One region of the Pseudoalteromonas tunicata genome, then DNA from elsewhere that is predicted to be linked to it. Evidence: predicted binding sites of a transcription regulator. Region 1 holds the regulator's gene; each other region holds the start of a gene.
The links. The regulator sigma-54, encoded in region 1, starts transcription at its own class of promoters, with help from an activator protein. The targets are predictions, from matches to a motif close to GTTGGCACGNNNNTNGNNT.
Positions count from the first base shown of each region.

Region 2: a site for sigma-54 is predicted at 2,768-2,786, ahead of glnA (glutamate--ammonia ligase). Genes of this name have one in related genera too.
Region 3: a site for sigma-54 is predicted at 1,564-1,582, ahead of fliE (flagellar hook-basal body complex protein FliE). Genes of this name have one in related genera too.
Region 4: a site for sigma-54 is predicted at 2,507-2,525, ahead of PTUN_RS13375 (LPP20 family lipoprotein). Genes of this name have one in related genera too.

Region 1 is NZ_CP011032.1:3,621,592-3,627,476, reverse strand. It holds gene rapZ (RNase adapter RapZ) at 1-546, opposite strand, end outside; gene ptsN (PTS IIA-like nitrogen regulatory protein PtsN) at 566-1,015, opposite strand; gene hpf (ribosome hibernation promoting factor) at 1,018-1,305, opposite strand; gene PTUN_RS16430 (RNA polymerase factor sigma-54) at 1,331-2,818, opposite strand; gene lptB (LPS export ABC transporter ATP-binding protein) at 2,880-3,605, opposite strand; gene lptA (lipopolysaccharide transport periplasmic protein LptA) at 3,602-4,102, opposite strand; gene lptC (LPS export ABC transporter periplasmic protein LptC) at 4,092-4,646, opposite strand; gene kdsC (3-deoxy-manno-octulosonate-8-phosphatase KdsC) at 4,643-5,194, opposite strand; gene PTUN_RS16405 (KpsF/GutQ family sugar-phosphate isomerase) at 5,194-5,885, opposite strand, start outside.
Region 2 is NZ_CP011032.1:335,554-341,438, reverse strand. It holds gene PTUN_RS01535 (DUF2959 domain-containing protein) at 1-430, shown strand, start outside; gene typA (translational GTPase TypA) at 506-2,326, opposite strand; gene glnA (glutamate--ammonia ligase) at 2,849-4,255, shown strand; gene PTUN_RS01520 (DUF4124 domain-containing protein) at 4,387-4,908, shown strand; gene glnL (nitrogen regulation protein NR(II)) at 5,035-5,885, shown strand, end outside.
Region 3 is NZ_CP011032.1:2,885,215-2,891,099, reverse strand. It holds gene PTUN_RS13165 (sensor histidine kinase) at 1-81, shown strand, start outside; gene PTUN_RS13160 (sigma-54-dependent transcriptional regulator) at 78-1,430, shown strand; gene fliE (flagellar hook-basal body complex protein FliE) at 1,619-1,942, shown strand; gene fliF (flagellar basal-body MS-ring/collar protein FliF) at 1,961-3,685, shown strand; gene fliG (flagellar motor switch protein FliG) at 3,678-4,709, shown strand; gene fliH (flagellar assembly protein FliH) at 4,747-5,583, shown strand; gene fliI (flagellar protein export ATPase FliI) at 5,586-5,885, shown strand, end outside.
Region 4 is NZ_CP011032.1:2,931,913-2,937,797, forward strand. It holds gene PTUN_RS13355 (chemotaxis protein) at 1-207, opposite strand, end outside; gene flgA (flagellar basal body P-ring formation chaperone FlgA) at 340-1,047, shown strand; gene flgM (flagellar biosynthesis anti-sigma factor FlgM) at 1,215-1,535, shown strand; gene flgN (flagellar export chaperone FlgN) at 1,528-1,968, shown strand; gene PTUN_RS13375 (LPP20 family lipoprotein) at 2,016-2,471, opposite strand; gene PTUN_RS13380 (flagella assembly protein FlgT) at 2,596-3,774, shown strand; gene PTUN_RS13385 (glutathione peroxidase) at 3,962-4,693, shown strand; tRNA gene PTUN_RS13390 (tRNA-Arg) at 4,785-4,859, opposite strand; gene PTUN_RS13395 (hypothetical protein) at 5,129-5,677, shown strand; gene PTUN_RS13400 (FlgO family outer membrane protein) at 5,767-5,885, shown strand, end outside.

The DNA of each region.
Region 1 (5,885 bases):
GTCAAACACATAGTCAGCATTTTTTGGAATTCCGTGTTTAAAACCAAACGATTCAAATGTAATAATCAGTTGATTGTCTTTTTTACCCAGCACTCGCGCTCTGATTGCTTCGGCTAACTGATGTACACTTAGATCACTGGTATCGATAATGATATCAGCCCTTGAAACCAGCACATCAAGTAATATTTTTTCTTCTTTTATGGCAGCATCAAGAGGCTGGGAATTTATTGAGAGTGGGTGCAAGCGTCTGGTTTCTGAAAAGCGACGAATTAACGTATTGTCGTCACTATCTAAATAAAATAATGTAGGCTTGGCAAATTCAGGTAAATATTCCAAAATCTCGTTAAATTCTTGCTGAATTTTAGGAAGATTTCTGACATCAATACTGACCGCTATTTTGTCGTAACTATCTGAAACACTGCGAACTAACGAAGGAAGTAAATTGACTGGAATGTTATCAACAGCGTAATAACCCAAGTCTTCTAATACTCGTAATGCAACCGACTTCCCTGATCCTGAACGGCCACTAATAATAATAAGTTGCACTGTACTTCTCCTTCTGTGGTTACGCTGCGTCAATAATCAAAAACAGTTCCTCGTCGGATTGCGCGGTGCGTAATTGCTTACAAAATTGTTTGTCATTCAGTTTATCAGCTATTGCAGCAAGCGTCTTTAGATGGTTATGTGATTCTGCATCAGGTACGAGCAGTGCAACAAAAATATCAACCGGTTTATTATCAATGGCATCAAAGTCGATGGCTTCTTGATTGACCAATAATATGGCTAAGCTTTCACTTAACCCTGCTAAGCGGCCATGAGGGATTGCAATACCCCTGCCAATTCCTGTGCTACCGAGTTTTTCACGGTTCAGTAAGGCGGTTAAAATTTCTTGTTCTGATAAATCAGGAAGCTTTTGATGGGCAAGTTCACTAATGTGTTCAAGAATGCGTTTTTTGCTATGAAAAAGGACTGCAGCTTTGGTGCAGTCCTTAGAAATAAAAGAATTTAATTTCATGGTTAATGACGTGAATTTTTCTCTTTATGTTTAATAACTTGACGATCTAATTTATCAATTAGGGCATCAATGGCGGCGTACATATCTTCATGTTCTGAAGTGGCAAACAATTCGCCTCCCGTAACATGTAATGTTGCTTCTGCTTTTTGAACTAGTTTTTCAATATCTAAAATAACATGCACGTTATTGATATGATCAAAGTGCCTCTCGAGCTTAGCGAACTTGTTAGTGACATAGTCTCTTAAAGGTTCTGTAATTTCTACGTGACGACCAGTTAAATTAAGTTGCATAAGCATTTTCCTTCTATTAAACGCCTCAGATTAAACTTTTTCTCTGATTGGACGGGGGAATGGATAGCGATTCGCGGTATTTTGCGATAGTTCGTCTAGCCACGTTAATTCCTTGTTCTGCCAATATATCTGCAATTTTGCTATCACTCAAAGGTTTAGTTTGGTTTTCTGCAGCTACCAGCTTTTTGATCAGTGCTCGAATTGCTGTTGATGAACACTCACCTCCATTTTCAGTGCTGACATGGCTTGAGAAAAAGAACTTAAGTTCATAAATACCGCGAGGGGTATGCATAAACTTTTGAGTTGTAACACGAGAAATTGTTGATTCGTGCATTTCTACCATTTCAGCAACATCATTTAAAACCATTGGTTTCATGGCTTCGTCGCCATGTTCAAAAAAAGCTTGCTGCTGTTGTACGATACAATTTGCTACTTTGAGCAAGGTATCGTTGCGGCTTTCAAGACTTTTAATAAACCATTTTGCTTCTTGTAAATGAGAGCGAATAAATTGACTGTCTTCACTCGATTTTACTGAACGGCTCATTGCCGCGTATTGATCATTCACTCTGATTTTAGGCATGCTATCTGAGTTTAGTTCAACCACCCAACGACCTTTAATTTTTTTCACCGAAACATCTGGAATAACATATTCAGGCTGTTCGGTATTAATGCTATCAGCTGGTTTTGGGTTAAGCGTATGAATGAGTGTCATGATTTCTTTAAGCTCTTCTTCTTTGAGCTTAGTTTTTTTCATAAGAGTTCGATAATCACGTGCCGCTAAAAGTTCAATATGTTGCTGAACAATTTCCTTGGTTTGTGCCAGCCAAGGGGTATCTTTTGCAAATTGATTAAGTTGAATAAGTAAACATTCTGGGAAGTTTCTTGCAGCTATTCCAATAGGATCAAATACTTGAATGCGTTTTAATACCGCCTCCACTTCATCTAGCTCAACCGCTAACCCATCACTGCCTTCACCAATGCTGTCACAAATATCTTCGGTTGAAAGGGTTAAGTAGCCATCATCGTTAATGGCTTCTACGATGGCAATGGCAATTGCTTCATCGGTTGGGCTAAAACGAGTTAAACGCAGTTGCCACATTAAATAGTCATGTAATGTTTCGCTGGTGCTACCTTGATAAATGGTATCGTTGTCAGGAGCGGGGCCTGATGAGGTTGAAGGACCGGCACTAATATATTCATCCCAGCCAACATCCATAGGTAATTCGTCAGTGAGTGAATCTTTATTGAGTGCATCTGAACTTTCTATTTCAGCATCTGCCGTTGGCTCAAAGTCCGAATCATAATTATCGTTTTGAAACTCTTGGTTTTCGTTATTTTCGGTTTCGTTGTTATATTCGGTTTCTTCAAGCTCGAGTAAAGGGTTGCTATCAAGTGCTTCTTGAATTTCTTGTTGAAGATCTAAAGTGCTCAATTGCAGTAAGCGAATAGCTTGCTGCAATTGTGGGGTCATTGTAAGTTGTTGCCCAAGACGAAGTTGTAATGATTGCCTCATTGACGCCTAACAATCCTTTTAGTTATTAAAATAGATGGCACTTAGTTACGAAGTAAACTAACTATAGCTTGAATTGTTCACCTAGGTAAACATCGCGTACTTTTTGATTTTCGAGTACTTCTTTTGGTGTTCCAGTTGCGATTAATTCGCCATGAGAAACAATGTAAGCTTTTTCACAAACATCTAGGGTTTCTCGTACGTTATGATCTGTAATCAAGACACCAATACCACGTTTTTTTAGGTGGCGAATAATTTTCTTTATATCTATCACTGATATTGGATCAACACCAGCAAAAGGCTCATCAAGCAGAATAAATTTTGGTTCGGCGGCTAAAGCGCGAGCAATTTCGACCCGGCGCCTCTCTCCACCTGAAAGCGCCATACCTTGGCTGTCTCTGATATGACAAATATTAAATTCTTCAAGTAGATTATCGAGTTGCTCTTCACGTTGTGTCTTATTGAGGCCTTTACGGGTCTCTAAAATAGCCATGATATTTTGATAAACAGTCAACTTTCTAAAAATTGAGGACTCTTGTGGTAGATAACCAATCCCTAAGCGTGCGCGACTATGCATGGGAAGTAATGTGATGTCTAGATCATCAATGGTGATCAGGCCTTTATCACTTGGCACTAAGCCTACTATCATGTAAAAAGTGGTGGTTTTTCCTGCTCCGTTAGGGCCAAGTAAACCAACAATACTGCCTGCCTTTACTTCAATGCCAACATTTTTAACAACTTGGCGGCCATTATAACTTTTGGCAAGTTGAGTGGCGGTTAATGTTGTCATTTTTTATCCTTTTCAGGAGCGGTTAAAATTGTACGCACTCGTTGGTTTGAGTTTTCAGCCTTTTCAGCGCTAATAAGTTGCTGGTTAATATCATAAATTATATTTTCGGCACTGATTTTTTGGCCGCTTTGGGTAATGGAAGCATTGCCTGAAATGGTCAATATTGCGCTGGCAACGTCATAACTTATTTCGTCGGCACTTGCGGTGATTACATTACCATCTGGCAAGGTTTCTGAATATCTTGCAGGGTGGCCTCTGGCGATTAATAACTCTTTATTTTCACCTAATTCTGCGCGGCGATAGGCTTCTAAAAAATCAGCTTTTATAATGCGTTTTCCATGGGTCACTTCAACATTTTTCTCAAAAATAACCACGTTTCTTTTTAATTCAGCTTGTTGTTTATCGGCATCAATTAATACTTGGGATTTTTCATTATTGGCCGAGCTAAAAAAGCTCATGCTTAATAATGCTAAAATAAGAATAGGTTTATTGGTCATAATAAATAGTCTGTGTATGGTTGATGAGTTCAATAACTTCGGACTCAAAGTTCGCAATAAGCCCTTTACCTGTGATTAAGATATTTGGCCCTGTAATTTCAACTGGTCGTTCTGATTGCATGGTGGAATGTGTAATATCCACTTCAATATAGTCAGCTTTAATATTTTGTAGCATGGCAGTTTTATCTAAATTAACAGCTTCAACATTCACTTCTAATATGAGTTTTTTACTTTCATACAAAGTTGCCTCAGCTGCACTTATTTCCCAAATTCCATTTTTAGAATAAAGCGTAAAAACTGGTGCAGTAAAATGGGTAAAACCTAAGTCTTGGTATTGCTCCATTTTAGTTGCTGATACCTTGTGGCTAATTTTACCATCGCTATTAAACACGGTTTGTTTTAGCTCTGTTGCAATGTAGTCAGGTTCTGCAACATCTGATTTTTTTTGCGTGATTTGCTGCTGCGGCTGAATAAAGTAGGGATACCAGAGCCAACTCATTAACGCTAGGAAAAAAATACTAAGGCTGAGGCGCGCTAAATTCATGCACTGATACCTTGGCTAGTTAAAGGGTGACCTTGGCTTAACATCAGTAAGTCGGTCAGTTCTCTTACCGCACCATATCCGCCACGCATCATAGTGGTGTAGTGAGATATATGCTTAATAATGGGGTGAGCATCATTCACTGCCACGGCAAAGCCAACTTTTTCCATAACTGGAAGGTCTGGGCTATCATCGCCAATATAAGCAATTTGAGCATCAGTTAAATTAAGTTTTTGTTTTAAATCATCATAAGCAATCAGTTTGTTTTCTTGGCCTTGATAAATATGAGCAACGGTTAAGCTTTTCATGCGATTTTCAACGATATTTGATTGGCGACCAGTGATCACAGCAACAGCAATACCTGAGTTTATTAATGCTTTAATACCAAATCCATCTTTGGTATTAAACGCCTTTAACTCTTCACCATTATTACCTAGATAAATACAACCATCGGAGAAAACACCATCAATATCACAAATCAGCAGTTTAACTGCGGCAGCTTTAGTTTTTACATGCTGGCTGATAGGCTGGTAAAGTAGCTCAAACGTCATTAAATCACTCCTGCACGTAATAAATCTTGCATATTAAGTGCGCCAATTGCTTGGTTTTGTTGATTAACAATTAATAAGCCATTAATGCGCTTACGCTCCATAATATTAAGCGCTTCGGCGGCCAGCATATCACAAGAGGCCGTAGTACAGTTTTTAGTCATAACAGCTTGAATCGAGGTGGTATGAATATCGATCTTTTGCTCCAAAATTCTGCGTAAGTCGCCATCAGTAAATAATCCCAGCAATCGGTTATCGCTATCAACAATGGTTGTCATACCTAAACCTTTAGCTGACATCTCAATGAGTGCATCTCGAATTATGGCATCTGAACTCACTTTTGGCATAGCATCGCCAGTGTGCATAATGTCCTTTAGGGTCAGTAATAAGCGACGCCCTAAACTTCCACCTGGATGTGAAAGCGCAAAATCATCCGCAGTAAACCCTTTCGCTTCGAGAAGAGCGACGGCCAAGGCGTCACCCATTACCAAGGTGGCTGTCGTGCTTGCTGTGGGGGCTAGTCCTAATGGGCAGGCTTCTTGTTCGACTTTGATACAAATATGGACATCAGAATGAGTTGCAAGTGATGATTGTGTATTACCCGTCATCGCAATCATTTTGGCACCTAAGCGTTTTAGAACAGGGACTATTCCTAACACTTCAGAGGTTTCACCTGAATTAGAAATTAATAGTA
Region 2 (5,885 bases), 690 kb from region 1:
ACAAACCGTTTATAGCCAACTAAACGATGACTATGAATCAAGCCAAAAAGCAGCAGATGACGTTTCAAATCGTATTGATAAAGTCGAAGATGTCGCTAATGCACTCTTTGTTGAATGGAATGACGAATTAGCGCAATACCAAAATCCATCTCTCAAACGTGAAAGTGAAAAAAAGCTTAACTCAACCAAGAGACAGTTTGAAAAACTATTAAAATCGATGCGCACATCAGAGAAAAAAATGGGGCCGGTGCTTGCTGCATTAAAAGATAATGTATTGTATCTAAAACATAATCTCAACGCACAAGCGGTCAGTGCCATCAAAGGTGAGTTTAATAATTTAAAACGTGATATTCAGTCGTTAATGACAGATATGAATAAATCCATAGCAGATTCAAATCAATTTATTGAGCAAATGAATAAGAGTAGCTAGTCGCTAACCCGATTATTTATTTTACTCATAAAAAAACCCGCTCATTAGCGGGTTTTTTAACTACTTTAAAAAGTATTATTTTGGTGCACGACCAGCACGTTTACGCTCGTTTTCTGTCAAATGACGTTTACGAATACGAATGTTTAACGGTGTTACTTCAACTAACTCATCATCAGCGATGAACTCAAGCGCTTGCTCAAGTGAATAGTTTAAGTGTGGTGATAACGTTTGCGCTTCATCAGTACCTGATGCACGAACGTTTGTTAACTGCTTACCTTTAAGTGCATTTACAGTTAAATCGTTATCACGGCTGTGAATACCAATAACCATACCTTCATACACTTCAACACCATGACCGATAAATAAACGGCCACGCTCTTGTAGGTTGAATAATGCATTTGTTAACGCTTTACCTGTTGCATTTGCAATCATTACACCGTTTTTACGAACACCGATCTCACCACCTTTGTGTGGACCGTAATGATCGAATGTATGGTATAACAAACCAGAACCAGACGTTAACGTCATGAAGTCTGTTTGGAAACCAATTAAACCACGACTTGGGATGATGAAGTCCATACGCATACGGCCTTTACCATCTGGAGACATATCACGTAATTCACCTTTACGAAGACCCAATTGCTCCATGATAGAACCTTGGTGCTCTTCTTGACAGTCGATAGTCACTACTTCAAACGGTTCTTGTAATTGACCATCAACAGTACGTAAGATTACTTGTGGACGAGAAACCGCTAACTCATAACCTTCACGACGCATGTTTTCAATTAAGATACCTAAGTGTAATTCACCGCGGCCAGATACACGGAAGCTATCTGGGCTGTCAGTTTCTTCAACACGTAACGCAACGTTGTGAACTAATTCTTTTTGTAAACGCTCAAGGATATTACGTGAAGTAACAAACTTACCTTCTTTACCACAGAAAGGTGAGTTATTTACCGAGAATGTCATTGTTACTGTTGGCTCATCAACACTTAGTGGCGGTAATGGCTCAACATTGTTTGGACAACAAACTGTATCAGAAATCTTAAGTTCACCAATACCAGTTACAGTTACGATGTTACCAGCATAACCACGGTCAGTCTCAATACGCTCAAGGCCTAAATAGCTTTGAACTGAACCAATTTTGCCATTACGTTTAGTACCATCAGCACTAATAATCGTAACTTGCTGATTCGGTGCAACAGAACCACGTTTGATACGACCAACACCAATTACACCTACATATGAGTTGTAATCAAGTTGCGAAATTTGCATTTGGAAAGCACCTTCCGGATCTGCCGCCGGAGGAGCAACTTCATCAACGATCATTTGGAACATAGGTTCCATGTTATCTGATGGTACATCTAAATCTAATGTTGCCCAGCCATTGATAGCTGATGCATAAATTACTTTAAAATCTAACTGATCATCAGTTGCGCCTAAGTTATCGAATAAATCAAAGATTTGATCCATAACCCAATCAGGACGTGCACCTGGCTTGTCGATTTTGTTGATAACAACGATTGGCTTTAGACCTTGCGCGAATGCTTTTTGCGTCACAAAACGAGTTTGTGGCATTGGGCCTTCTTGTGCATCAACTAATAGTAATACTGAGTCAGCCATCGAAAGTACACGCTCAACTTCACCACCGAAATCGGCGTGTCCTGGAGTATCTACGATATTGATATGGTAACCATTCCAAGAAATTGCAGTATTTTTTGCAAGAATGGTAATACCACGCTCTTTCTCAATATCATTAGAGTCCATTACACGCTCTTCGTTACCGCCACGTGTTGCTAATGTGCCTGACTGCCCTAGCAGTTTATCAACCAAGGTTGTTTTACCGTGGTCAACGTGCGCGATAATCGCGATATTTCTTATCTTTTCGATGCTCATATACTTACTCAGTAGAATTAATCCGGCTGATCCTAGTAGATCTACGCCCCCAATCTCGCAAATAATTATAGTTGCGAAAAATCAGCATAGCGTTTAAAAAAATGGTCGCATATTATCCCTTAATAATGGCAGGGATGAAAGTTTATCCAATATATATTTTTAGTTTTTCGACAAAAAAACACATTGTAATGACTTTTTATTACACAATTAGTGATGAATAACATTTAGTTAGTCTAATAAACTAATTTAAAACTATTTTTTGATTAGCGCAAAAACGTCATTAACAAATGCGAGATTCAAGTAAAGAATATTTTTTAGACTATAATATTGAGGCTGTTTTTTTGCACCAAATCTGTGCAGGAAGAGATCTTTATGGTGCAAAAACACTAATTCACTCAGAGAATAACAAGCTTAAAACCATTAATATCAATAAGTTAAAATAGTGGCACGCATTAAGCTTATAGTAAAGAAAATTGCAATTGCAAATAATACTTACAACACAACACACAGCTTGGAGGACACATGTCTCAATCAGTTTTACAGTTTATTAAAGATAACGATGTTAAATTTATTGATTTACGTTTTACCGATACTAAAGGTAAAGAACAACACGTTTCAATTCCACACCACCAAGTTGACGAAGATTTCTTTGAAGACGGTAAAATGTTTGATGGTTCATCAATTGCTGGCTGGAAAGGCATCAATGAATCAGACATGGTATTAATGCCTGATGCAAGCTCTGTAAAATTAGATCCGTTCACTGAAGAAGTAACTTTAATTGTTCGTTGTGACGTAGTAGAACCAGGTACGTTAATCGGTTATACACGCGACCCACGTTCTGTTGCAAAACGCGCTGAAGAATATATGCGTTCAACAGGCATCGCCGACACAGTATTATTTGGCCCAGAGCCAGAGTTCTTCGTATTTGATGATGTTAAATACAAAACAGACATGTCTGGCTCAATGTTCAAAATTGATTCTAAGCAAGCAGCTTGGAACTCAGATAAAGAATATGAAGGCGGCAATACAGGTCACCGTCCAGGCGTAAAAGGGGGTTATTTCCCAGTTGCTCCAGTTGATGATTTCCAAGATTGGCGTTCAGCTACTTGTTTAGTATTAGAAGAAATGGGTCACGTAGTTGAAGCACATCACCATGAAGTTGCAACAGCAGGACAAAATGAGATCGCAACTCGCTTCAATACCATGGTAACAAAAGCCGACGAAATCCAAGAAATGAAATATGTTATCCACAACATGGCTCATTTATACGGCAAAACAGCGACTTTCATGCCAAAACCTATCGTTGGCGACAACGGTTCAGGGATGCACTGTCACCAATCATTAGCAAAAGATGGCGTTAACTTATTTGCTGGTGATAAATATGCTGGTCTTTCTGAAGAAGCTATTTACTACATCGGCGGTATCATTAAGCATGCTAAAGCAATCAATGCATTCGCAAATCCAGCAACTAACTCATACAAACGTTTAGTGCCTCATTTCGAAGCGCCAGTAATGCTTGCATACTCTGCACGTAACCGTTCGGCGTCTATCCGTATCCCTGTTGTACCATCAGCTAAAGGTCGTCGTATCGAAGTTCGCTTCCCAGATCCAGCGGCAAATCCATATTTAGCATTCTCTGCAATGTTAATGGCTGGTCTTGACGGTATCAAAAACAAGATCCACCCAGGCGATGCAATGGATAAAGATTTATACGATTTACCAGCTGAAGAAGCAGCAGAAATCCCACAAGTTGCAGGTTCATTACAAGAAGCTTTAGATTGCCTAAGTGCTGACCGTGAATTCTTAACTCAAGGTGGCGTTTTCACTGATGATTTAATCGATGCCTATATCGACTTAAAAACAAAAGAAGTACAAAAATTAAATACTTCAACTCATCCAGTTGAATTTGAAATGTACTACAGCTGTTAAGTTAAAGATTTGTTTCAATGTGTGTTCCAAAAGCCTGCTTTGCAGGCTTTTTTTATAGCCAAAAAGAATTAGTTAATATACAGTTAATGGTTATAAAATAATAAATATAAACTCTAAACAAGGATTTTATCGTGGGGACACGCTTTATACTGCTTGCAGTATGCTTATGTTTATTTTCGCTTTCAGCCGTCGCCTCACAGAAAAAAATTTATGTTTGGCGCGATGCTAAAGGTGTATTAGTGTTTTCTGATACCCCACAAAAAAATGCTGAAGAACTCAACCTCAATGTCAGCAGTATTGACATGCAAGCGGTTGATACCAGTATTTTATATGAAGAAACCAGCACAACAACACCTGACACTGCAAAATTTGAGATTGAAATTACTGAACCGCAACATCAAGCAACGATCCGTGAAAACTCAGGGTCAGTTTACGTCAGTGGACGAGTCTCGCCTCGTTTTGAAAATGGTCTAAAGATTCAACTTTTCTTAGATGGCATTGCAACTAAAGAGCCACAATCCTCTTCTATTTTTGCGCTCAGAGATGTTGACCGTGGTGAGCACACCTTACAAATGCGCCTCATTGACAAAGATGGCAAAGAAATCAGCAAGAGCAAATCAATTATCATTTATCTGCACCGCAAAGGTCTTTAGTCATCAATTGACTACGTATTCACACTTATTTTGCCTTAAAAATAGCGTAACATCTTAAACTCAACGTCACTCTCGTTAGGCTATGACTAGTACCAGAGCCAAGTGACGCACTAAAATGGTGCAACGATGCGCAACAATAAAACACTCACTAAACAAGCATTACAAATTTTAAGTGAAAACTTAGCTACCGCAGTTATTTTACTTAACCAAGATTTACAGGTTGTTTATGCTAATGATAGCGCCAGTGAACTCTTTGCTTTAGGGCCTAAGCGCTTCATTGATCAGCAGTTTGAATCCCTTTTTAATTACCATACCATAGATGTAAAACGCATTATCAGCCATACATTAATAGAAGGTAGCGATTGCCATCAACATAGAGCTGACGCGGTTTTCCTCGATTCTCGCCATGCAAAAATCACCTTAAATTCTCGCCGTCTCATGCTCGAAAATCAGCCTTTCATTCTATTAGAATGCCGCGCACTCGATGATGAAATAAAACACGATAAAGCCTCTCATCAAATGCATCAATACATGGCTGCTCGCACGCTAATTCGTGGCTTAGCTCACGAAATAAAAAATCCTCTAGGGGGCATTCGCGGAGCGGCGCAATTATTGCAATACGAAGTCGATCAACAAGAACGTGATGAATGCGCAACTTTGATTATTGAACAAGCCGATAGGTTAACTGAACTTGTTGACCGTTTGCTTGGCCCGAATCAATTGCCTAAAAAAGCGTGGTGCAATATTCACCAAACCTTGGAGTCAGTGGTTAAACTCACCACATTAAGTAATCAAAGCAATATAACGTTGCTAAAAGATTACGACCCGAGTATTCCCGACATTTTTATCGATCAGGGAAAAATTCAACAAGTCGTACTCAATATTGTACGTAATGCGCAGCAAGCTTTAGTTGATGGCGGACAAATCACCTTGCAAACGCGTATTCGCCATCATATGCGAGTTCATAACAAAGCAAT
Region 3 (5,885 bases), 740 kb from region 1:
GTAAATAATCCAAATAAAGGTGCCACGTTTAATATCCATATACCCGTATTCCCAACAGCCGATTTATCGGAGGAATCATGAACGAAAATACGATTTTAGTCGTCGAAGATGATGCTGGTTTACAAGAGGCATTAATCGATACGCTTGAACTGGCAGGCATTCATTGTATTGCTGCCGATTGTGCTGAAAATGCTTTAATGGCCCTTAAAAAACATAAAGTCTCGTTAGTCGTGAGCGATGTACAGATGGGTGGCATGTCGGGCATTGATTTACTTAAAAGCATCAAGCTTAATTATCCAGACCTGCCAGTATTGATGATGACGGCCTATGCCACAATTAACGATGCGGTTGAAGCCATGCGCTTAGGTGCGATTAACTATATGGCTAAACCTTTTGCGCCAGAAGTATTGCTCAATATGGTAAGTCGGTATCTTCCTGAAAAAGAAAAAGAAACCGACGGGCCTGTGGTCGCTGACCCAAGCAGTATCGCGTTATTAGAATTGGCGCAAAAAGTTGCTCGCTCAGATGCCAGTGTGATGGTAATGGGGCCAAGCGGTTCAGGCAAAGAGGTGCTCGCTCGCTTTATTCACGATCATTCAGCTCGGGCTGACGAGGCTTTTGTTGCGATAAACTGCGCGGCAATTCCGGAAAATATGCTCGAATCAACCTTATTTGGTTATGAAAAAGGGGCATTTACTGGCGCTATTCAAGCGTGCCCAGGTAAATTTGAACAAGCGCAAAAAGGCACCATTTTACTTGATGAAATCACCGAGATGGATTTAAGTCTGCAAGCTAAATTACTTCGCGTGCTACAAGAGCGCGAAGTGGAGCGTTTGGGCAGTCGTAAAATTATTGAACTGGATGTTAGAGTACTTGCAACCAGTAATCGCGATTTAAAACAGGCGGTTGCCGATGGAGTATTTCGCGAAGATTTATATTATCGCTTAAATGTATTTCCACTCGAGTGGCTGCCTCTGAAAGATCGTCCAGAAGATATTTTGCCATTAGCAAAACATTTAATTGAACGTCATTGTCAAAAATCAAAAACGCTGGCACCGACCTTAACGCAAGCCGCAGAAGATAAGTTATATCTGCATGAGTGGCCAGGTAATGTGCGTGAGCTTGATAATGTGATCCAACGCGCTTTAATTTTGCAGCATAATGGCATTATTGATGAAGATGCAATTTATCTCGAATGTTTAAGGCCAAAATTAGTCAGTGCCACTGCCACGCCATTGACTGTAGAGAGTAATAACAATGGCAGTTTTAAAGACGAGCTGAAAGATCAAGAAAATAAAATTATTTTAGAAACTCTTGAAGCGTGTCAGGGCAGCCGTAAAGACGTTGCCGACAAACTGGGCATCAGTCCAAGAACACTGCGTTATAAATTAGCTAAAATGCGTGATGCCGGTATTGCAGTGCCAGGCTAAGCGTCATAAAAAAGACACAATGCGAAATTACAAAGAAGCCAGCTTAGCTGGCTTCTTTGTTGTCAATAATCTGTCAGCTGTAATTAAATGCCAAAATCTGAATGTAAGCTTTTGTATTTAAATGGTTAATTAAGTTGGTATGATGTTTGCTTTTGAAGAGTATAGTTGGATATTCTCAAGAGATTAAAATGAACATATCAGGCAATTCACTGTTACAAGAAATGCAATCAATCGCGATGGAAGCGGGTCAAAATGTTTCTAATCGTTTACCTACCGCACCTTCTTCAAGTGCCGATTTTAGTAGCTTACTGCGCAATGCAATTGATACGGTGAGCGAGCTTCAACAAGATGCAAAAACTAAAGTGACCGCAGTTGAAATGGGCGACCGCCGAGTCTCGCTAGCTGAAGCTATGATTGCATCTGAAAAATCATCTGTTGCATTTGAGGCTACGGTACAAGTACGTAATAAACTTGTTGAAGCCTATAAAGATATCATGAATATGCCTGTCTAGGTGTGATGGAGTAAAACTGTGACGCAAGATAATCAATCAACTGATCTCGCACTAGCCAACTCGGGTGGAATGATCTCAAGTGATGGCCCAAGCGATTCAGAACAGGAACAAAAATCAGGCTTTCTTGGTGCGCTAGGTGGGGTTGATGTTTTACGTCAAGTGACGCTCATTATTGCTTTGACCATTTGTGTGGCCATTGCTGTATTCATCATTATTTGGGCACGTCAGCCAGATATGCGCCCGCTTGGTACTATGCCAACTGATGAGCTAATTCAAACTCTCGATTTTTTAGATGCACAAAAAGTGGATTATAAACTCGAAGGTAATACCATTTATGTACCAGAAACAGGCTATCAAAATATTAAGTTGATGATGGCACGTGAAGGATTAGATCAAGCTCCTAATTCTGGTACTGATATCTTAATGCAAGATATGGGATTTGGTGTTAGTCAACGCCTTGAACGTGAACGTTTAAAACATAGCCGTGAACAACAGTTAGCTCGTACTATTGAAGAGCTACAAAATGTTGTTCGTGCAAAAGTATTATTAGCCCTTCCAAAAGAAAACGTATTTGCTCGCCAAGAAAAATCACCATCAGCGACTGTGGTTTTAACCCTTAAACGTGGCCGAATTTTAAATGGTGAAGAAGTTGATTCTATTGTTGATATTATCGCCTCAGCAGTACAAGGACTAGAACCAGCTCGTGTAACTGTGACAGATCAAAATGGTCGCTTACTCAATTCAGGCTCACAAGATTCACTCGCTGCCCGCTCACGTAAAGAATATGAAGTGGAGCGTAAACGCGAACAAGAATATATCGAAAAAATCGATTCAATCATGATCCCCGTTGTTGGGCTTGGTAACTATACTGCCCAAGTTGATTTAGTGATGGATTTTAGCTCGGTCGAAGAAACTCAAAAGCGTTATAACCCAGATTTACCTGCGGTACGCAGTGAAATGACCCGCGAAGAAAACAACATTGGTGGGTTAGCTGTGGGTATTCCAGGTGCATTGTCTAATCAACCACCGGTTAATTCAGCTATTCCAGAAAAAGCAGGCCAAGGCAGTGCATCAAACAGTGCGCCAAGTCGTAATCAAAAAGAAGCGACCCGAAATTATGAGCTCGATACAACTATTTCACACAAGCGTCAACAAACTGGCGTGATCAGACGTATTAGTGTCTCAGTGGCAATTAACTATAACAGCACCGCCGGTGCCGATGGTGCTCAGGCCACTCGCGAGCCGCGTAGTCAGCAAGAATTATCAAATATTCGTCGTTTACTACAAGGTGGTATTGGTTTTGATATGCAACGTGGCGATGCCCTTGAAGTGGTCACCGTTCCCTTTGTTCAACCTTATATTGAAGATGTCGCTGAACTACCAATGTGGGAGCAACCCTGGTTCTTTAAAATTGCTCGTTTAGTGATGGGCGCATTAGTCATTATCGTCTTGATTATCGCTGTTGTAAGACCGATGCTTAAGAAACTTATCTACCCAGATGATACGCTTGAAAGTTATGATGATGATGCAATGAGCTCAGGGGTTGATATTGGTGATAGTACACTGGATATGCTCAATCAAACATTTGATGAATCAGCCGTTGGTTTCTCAGCAGATGGTACTTTACAGTTACCAGACTTACATGGTGATGAAGATTTACTTAAAGCGGTTCGTGCACTGGTAGCAAATGAACCTGAACTATCCTCTCAAGTAGTTAAAGCATGGTTGACTGAAGATGACTGATAAAGAAGCTAAAAAAGGGTTTGATGTTGATAAACTCGATGGCGTAGAAAAAGCCTCCATCTTGTTATTGAGTCTCTCTGAAGAAGATGCTGCGCAAATTCTGAAACATTTAGAACCTAAACAAGTACAAAAAGTGGGTATGGCGATGGCGAGTTTGTCTGATTTAAGTCAAGACAAAATTAGCGCGGTACACCGTTTGTTTATAGAACAAATTCAAAGCTTTAGTACAATTGGTTTTCAATCAGAAGAGTTTATTCGTAAAGCACTTACTGCCGCATTAGGTGAAGAAAAAGCGGCTAACTTGATTGACCAAATTATTATGGGATCGGGTGCTAAAGGTCTTGATTCCTTAAAATGGATGGATTCAAAACAAGTAGCAAACATTATTCGTAATGAGCATCCGCAAATTCAAACCATAGTATTGGCATATTTAGATCCGGAGCAATCAGCGGAAATTATTTCCCAATTCCCTGAAAAAGTGCGTTTAGATTTAACAATGCGAATCGCTAATTTAGAAGAAGTACAACCTGCTGCGCTGCAAGAATTGAATGAGATCATGGAAAAACAATTCGCAGGTCAAGCGGGTGCACAAGCGGCGAAAATGGGCGGCTTAAAAGCTGCTGCAGACATCATGAACTACTTAGAAACTAATATTGAAGGCCAGTTAATGGATTCAATTCGAGAACATGATGAAGAAATGTCGCAGCAAATCCAAGACTTAATGTTTGTATTTGAAAACTTAATGGACGTCGACGACCGCGGAATTCAAGCTATTTTACGTGATGTTCAACAAGATGTATTAATGAAAGCGATTAAAGGCGCTGACGATAATCTGAAAGAAAAAATTCTTAAAAATATGTCAAAACGAGCAGCCGAAATGCTGGCTGATGATCTGGAGGCCATGGGCCCAGTGCGGATCAGCGAAGTAGAAGCGGCACAAAAAGAAATTTTATCAGTCGCAAGACGATTAGCCGATTCAGGTGAAATCATGCTTGGTGGCGGTGGTGGTGAGGAATTCTTATAATGACATCGGTTAATGTTAGTTGTTTTGAGTACGGACTATGAGTACGCGCTTTTTAAAAGGTCATGCAATTCAATCAGAAGAAGCGGTTCGAGAGCTGCTGAAAAACTGGCCGGTACCTGAGGTGCAAGATGAACGTCATAATTTAAAAGGGCGTTCTACAGCATTTGGCACACCGATGGAGTTACAGTATCAAAACAAACCTAAAGTCGTCACTCAACCTGAGCCTGAAATTGAGCAAGAGGTTGCGCCGTTAACCTTACAAGAAATAGAACAAATTCGCCAAGATGCATTTGATGAAGGCATGACACAAGGTCACGCCGAAGGGTATGCTATTGGTCTAAATGAAGGTAAATCCGATGGTTTAAAACTGGGGTTTGATGAAGGTTCTGAGCAAGGGAAAGAGCAAGGACTTGAGCTGGCTAAACCCTTGGTGGATGAAAAGTTACAGGCATTACAAGCACTAATCGATTCATTGCATAAACCGCTACGCGATTATGATGAAACGGTTGAACAGCAGTTAGTTCATCTAGCTGTTGCGCTTGCTGAGGCCATTGTATTTACAGAGGTTAAAACAAATCCTCAAGCGATTTTAGCGACGCTTAAGCAGTGTATTGATGCATTACCTCACAATACCCCAGAGATTGAATTACAGCTTAATCCAGAAGATTTGGAGCTAGTAGAGCAAAGTTACGGTGCCGAAGAAATAGCAAAACGTGGCTGGTATTTAAAAACTGAGCCAAGTATTGCCAAGGGCGGTTGCATCGTTAAAACACCTAATTCTTCAATAGATTACACAGTTAAATATCGCATCAGTGAAACCTTGGATAGTTTTTTGCATAATTCAGGAATCGACCGTCAAAAACACGACGAATAAGCATGCAAAACTCGGCTTTACCAGACAAGATTTCTCAATATCAAAAACATATCCGTAAAGTGCCACCTGCTGTTGCAGGTAGCCTCACTCGGGTTGTGGGGCTTACTTTAGAAGCCAGAGGTGTTAAAGCCCCTGTTGGCAGCCAATGTCAAATCGAAACATTAAACGGCTTTATTGATGCCGAAGTGGTCGGTTTTAATGGTGATGTTCTCTATCTGATGCCCAACGATGCACTCTCGGGTGTATTGCCTGGTGCTCGGGTTATTCCACAAGTTAAAGAAGCCGGATTACCTGTCGGCATG
Region 4 (5,885 bases), 690 kb from region 1:
GGTTTGACCACGTATATGAGCGACACCACGAATGAAATGGTTTGATTTTGGTAGAGCAGTCAAATTTGGGCATTGAAGAACTTCGCGGACTTTAAAAACATTAATACCAAAACGTTGGCGACCTCTTAATCTAAATAACAATAGTTCCAATCTATTTTGTCCAACCAGCTGCGTGCGCTGGTTAACCGAGTCTAAAACTCCCGCCATTTTAATCTCCTCGACAAAAACAAAACTTACGGAATGGTTTTTGCTTAATGTTAGTTATAGTACAGCAAGCGCCTGAAAATTGACGCAAAATATTTATACCCTGTTTTCAACCTAAAGCATAGTCGAAACCATATGAGTTTGTTTAAAAATAACTGTTCGAAAATAGTTTTAATTGCATTAACGTTACTATTGTCTACAAAAGCAACAAATGCAAAAACTTATAGCAGCACTGAGTTGCAAAACCTTGCCATCGAGTTTATCTCAAGTCAGCAAGAACCACTGACGAATGGCGAGCGTAATTTTAGTGCCTCAAAACTGGACGATCGCATTGATGAACGCCACTGTGAGTCTGAACTTGAAATCAGTAGTGCAAATGCCAATTACAGTAATCGGCAGACCACAGTACAAATTAAGTGTTTAGATGAAATAAAGTGGTTGCAGTATGTTCAAGTGCGAACCACCGAGCTTGCCGAAATAGTGATTACCCAAAATCCCATTGCAAAAGGCCAGTTAATTACTGCGCAAGATATTGTTACAGAAATGCGCCCAACTCATTTAGTTCGCAATCAAAATATTGATGATATCAAGATGCTCATAGGCAGCAGAGCAACTCGCTCAATCAGAGCCGGAAACCCAATAAACTTGAATCAAATTTGTATGATTTGCAAAGGTGACAAAGTCACTATTTACGCAAAACAACCTAATTTAGTGATAAAAACTAATGGTGAAGCGCTCGAGAATGGTTTGTTAGGCGAAAACATTAGTGTGCAAAATAGTAAATCTGGCAAAAAAATTCAGGCGCAAGTAATGAATACTAATGACGTGATAGTGAACCTATAGCATTGAAATAAAATAACTTTACGTGTTATTTTTAGCTTTAATTATTATTCCTATTAACCACAAGATCCACTATGATGTAAAAGTGCTTAATAAACTAAATTTATGCTAAAGTATTCCAGCACGTGGCCGATACTAAAGTACTAGCTTTAATAGGTTTGGGAAAGATCATGGTAAATCAAGTAAATAGCAGAAATTCGCATAATGTCACTTATGCTGACAACAAACAGCAAACTGTCAGTAGTGATAAAAGTAATGCGGCATCATTACCACAAAGCCCAACAGCGGCTAAAACTCCGGCAGATTCAGTCGTGATCACAGCTCAGGCTCAGCAAATTAAAAACTTGCAAGTAAAAGCTGAAAGCACGCCTGGTTTTGACACTAAAAAAATGCACGAGTTGAAAAAAGCAATTAGTGAAGGCAGCTACCAAATAGATGCTGAGAAACTAGCTAAAAATATCGCAAACTTCGAGTTTAATTTATATGGTTGATAGTTATGCCGATCACAGTGTAGTTACAGCCATTCTTTTGCAACAAAAAGAGAACATGCTCGCGCTTGAGAATGAACTCAATGCTGAAATTGCAGCCATTAGTACACGTGATGCAGATAAACTAACCGAAAGTGCCAATGCAAAATTAATGCTGTTGGAAAAAATTCAGAAGAAAGATAAACAATTGCAATCGTGCTCTTTAGCACAAATGACAATAGAATCTGAAGATATTGCAGCGCTTGTTGAAGAAATAAAAACCTTACTTAGTCATTGCCAACAACAAAATGAAATCAATGCACATGCAGCACACCAAACCAGCATTGCAGTGAATAAAGTGAAAGACATTTTGCTTGGTGCAAATAAGGTACTCACTTATGGCAAAAAAGGTGCTGCAGAAGGCGGCTCATTGCTCGGAAAAGGAATTAAAGCTTAGCTTTTTTTGCACATAAATAAATTATAAAAGCTAAGCAATATATGATGTTAGTAATACGTCACTTTTTTAACACTTCTTGGTTTCACTTCCCCAATATACAAATCGTATACTAGCTTCATATCAAGCTCTAACTCTGTGGCATAAGTATCGCCAACTGCATAAGACTTCACGACCTTTGCACCTCGAACAACCCCATTAACTTGCGCATTTAATGAATCATTACTCGCGACCATCGCGCGCACTGAGGTGCTGGCTGTAATTTTTTGGCCATATACCTGCTCTGCAAGTTCTCGATAGGCCTCTAGTTTTGATGCTTTAATAGCCAAAATAGATTTTTGCTGCTCACTTTTACCTGGCTGCAAACTAATCGGTGCATATCCAACCGCTTTCAAAACAGGGAAAGAGTCAGGTTGTTGATAAGCGTATTCAATATGTTTATCAAATAGTTGCGCACAACCAGATAGACTTATCATCACACTTGTTAAAATAGCAATTCGTTTCATCATGATTCACTTATTGAAAATACTTAGTAAACTTTATGCACAATACATGCCCAAAATAACAAAACAAAATTCATGGTACATAAATTGCTTTTACCCGATAAGTACATAATTTAAGGGCTGTTCAATGAGTAAATATCTTCTCGCACTGCTATTTTTTTCGTGCGCAAGCCTAAATGCGCAGTGGTATGAGTCAACAGGCCAAGCACAAATACGCGATGGCGATACTAAAAGCGCTAAATCACGTGCTACTGAAGATGCCATAAAACAGGCGCTTGTCTATGCTGGTGCATCCGTTTCAAGCATACAAAGCGTTGCTGATGGCGTTATCATGCAAGATCAGCTAAAAGTGCGCTCTCACGGTGAAATAAACAATATTGAAATGATTGATGAAACCTATTCTGCTGATTATGTTTCAGTCACCTTAAGGCTTGATATTTTTGCCCAAGACAAACAATGTTTTGCATCGGAATTTAAAAAATCCGTCGCAATTACTCAAACCCAATTTAATAATAGAGAGCATGCGCTTGAAGGCCAAATTTTTGACATCAACAAAGCCTTTAGCGAACGCTTATACCAAACCATTAAAAATAACGAACAAGCACTCTCACCTAGGGCCTATTTCAAAAAAGCAATACGGGTCAACAATTACTTTACCGAACAACTACAACTCGATCCGCGTATGATTGAGCAGATAGCCGATACCACCAACAGTCAATATGTGTTGTTATCGCAAATCTCTGATACCTCTATGGGCGAACAACAAAACTCCAAACTACTCTTTTGGCAAGATAGACAATTCGAGCGCTTTTTTTCCATCGAATTTATTTTAATGAACGCCCTGACCCATGAGTTAGTTTGGCAACAAGATTATCAAACCAGTGGGGTTTGGCGTTTTGACAAAACCGCCCGTCCAGATGTATTTAGCAATAAATTTTGGCGCTCAGAATTCGGCTCTGCCATTGACCAACTGACTCGCCAAATAAGCTTAGAGCTTCGAGATACACTGAGCTGCTTGCCATTACAAGGACAAATAAGAAACATTACCGACAATACTATAGTTATCAATTTAGGCTCAGAACAAGGGGTCAAAAAAGGTCAAAGCTTCGCCATTGCATATAAATCAAATATTCTCGATACCAACGGACAATCAAGACCTTACATAATCGAAAGCAATAACAAAGTAAGAATTGAACAAGTATTTCAGCACTCAGCAATAGCGAGTAGTATTTCTGATGAATTACTTGCCAATATTCAGCGAAGTGACTTGGTGCTCTTAATTGAATGGCAAGAGCCTGAGTTATAAGCAGATTAACTACTACTTCATTTAAATTTGGGAAACGACTCAAATTACTTAAAGTATTAGATGAAAAAATATGATAACAACAAGATTCAATCTAATAAATCGATTCAAAAAATCAATACAATCAATTATGCAAAAATAAACATTTAGGGCACACTACAATTCATCAACGCATTTGAGAGATTAAACCATGTTACAAGATAAAACAGGCCAACATATTCCAACAGTGACTTTTCCATTTCGTAAAGACGATCAATGGCACGCCATTACGACAGAAGAAATCTTTAAAGGCAAGAATGTAATTGTTTTCTCATTGCCAGGTGCGTTTACACCCACCTGTTCTTCAACCCATTTACCTCGTTACAATGAACTTGCGCCGATTTTTAAAGCAAACGGCATTGATAGTATTATTTGCATGTCGGTCAACGATACCTTTGTTATGAATGCATGGGTCAAAGATCAAGAAGCCGACAACATCGACGTTATTCCTGATGGCGCAGGATTATTCACTGAAGCCATGGGCATGTTGGTTGATAAAAGTGACATTGGTTTTGGCAAACGTAGCTGGCGTTATTCGATGTTAGTAAAAGATGGCGTGATTGATAAAATGTTTATTGAGCCTGATTTACCAGGCGATCCATTTGAAGTATCTGATGCCGATACCATGCTCAATTATATCAACCCAAATCAAGAGCCGTGTAAAGCAATCACATTAATTACCAAACCAACATGTCCTTATTGCCATAAAGCTAAGTTATTGTTAACTGAAAACAATATGCCATTTGAAGAAATTGTTTTAGGAAAAGATGCCTCGCTAACCAGTTTAAAAGCGCTATCTGGGCGCCAAACTGTACCGCAGGTATTTATCGATGGCGTGCACATTGGTGGCTCAGACGATTTAGCCGAATTTTTAGCCCGCTAACAACTCGTTAATTTCATAAAGCTGTATTTGATAAGCAAAACCTTCGGGTTTTGCTTTTTTTATGGTTTTTAAAAAGTAAGCGTCAAAAAACTGGTAGCCCCTACAGGAATCGAACCTGTAATTGCCCCTTAGGAGGGGGCCGTTATATCCATTTAACTAAGAGGCCTTAGTAACCCTGTGTAATTTAACAAATTTTTTAATTAGCGCCTAGTGATAATTTTGCCTTTTAAACACCGCAAAAACCATCTCACTTTTCAATCAAAAAACAGTCAATTTATTGTCATCACGCACGAATAAAATAAAAAATAAAGCATTATAAATCAAAAAGATACGAACAAAAATAAATTCATAATTCACAACACTTCGGAACACCATTTGCAATATCAAGGTATCGAATGAAAAAGATCTTTTAGATCATAATGTTAATGGTGAATTATGAAAGTTTCAGCCTTTACACTAACAACGGCACTCACGGTTATGCCATCCATGATTGCGGCATCAACGTTTACGAGTATTCTCAGAGTCAGAACAGTATCACCTATCTACACTCATCAAATACAAGAACTTAATTTTGACGATGCCCTTTTAAGTGCTCGTGGTCATTGTGAAATAGAAGTTTCACTAAAAAATACCACCACTAAAATGAATAGCATTGATGATATAGATATAAAACCCTCTTTGAATTCAGATATTTGTAAACCTGATGCTGCGTTAACACCTGCTATATTCAAATTACACGGCCTATCACAAGCCAATATTAATATTCAACTCGTACCCACTTACCAAAACAAGTGGAAATTTGAGCCTCGTGGTATCAGCAGTACCAGCCAGCATTCAAATTCACAATCAAATTTAATTACCAAGTTTTCTATCGAAGGTGAAACCACCTTATATGTAGGAGGAGCACTTACAATAAACAGCGACGAGCGACTTAGGCCATCAGTCGATAATTATTCAGAGTACACAGTCAATATTATTTACTAGTACATAATTTTTACTGGTCTAAAATTTGCATATTTTAAAAGAACCCAATCTAGTTTGGGTTTATTTTCTTGGTATTGAGGCGCACAAAAATGAAAAAATCACTGATTGCATTGTCGGTATTGCTAACGGGCTGTAGTAATTTGCTTTCTCAGTTAAAGTTACCAGATTTACCCGAAACAACACGACTGTGTTTAACACCAAAAGGGGT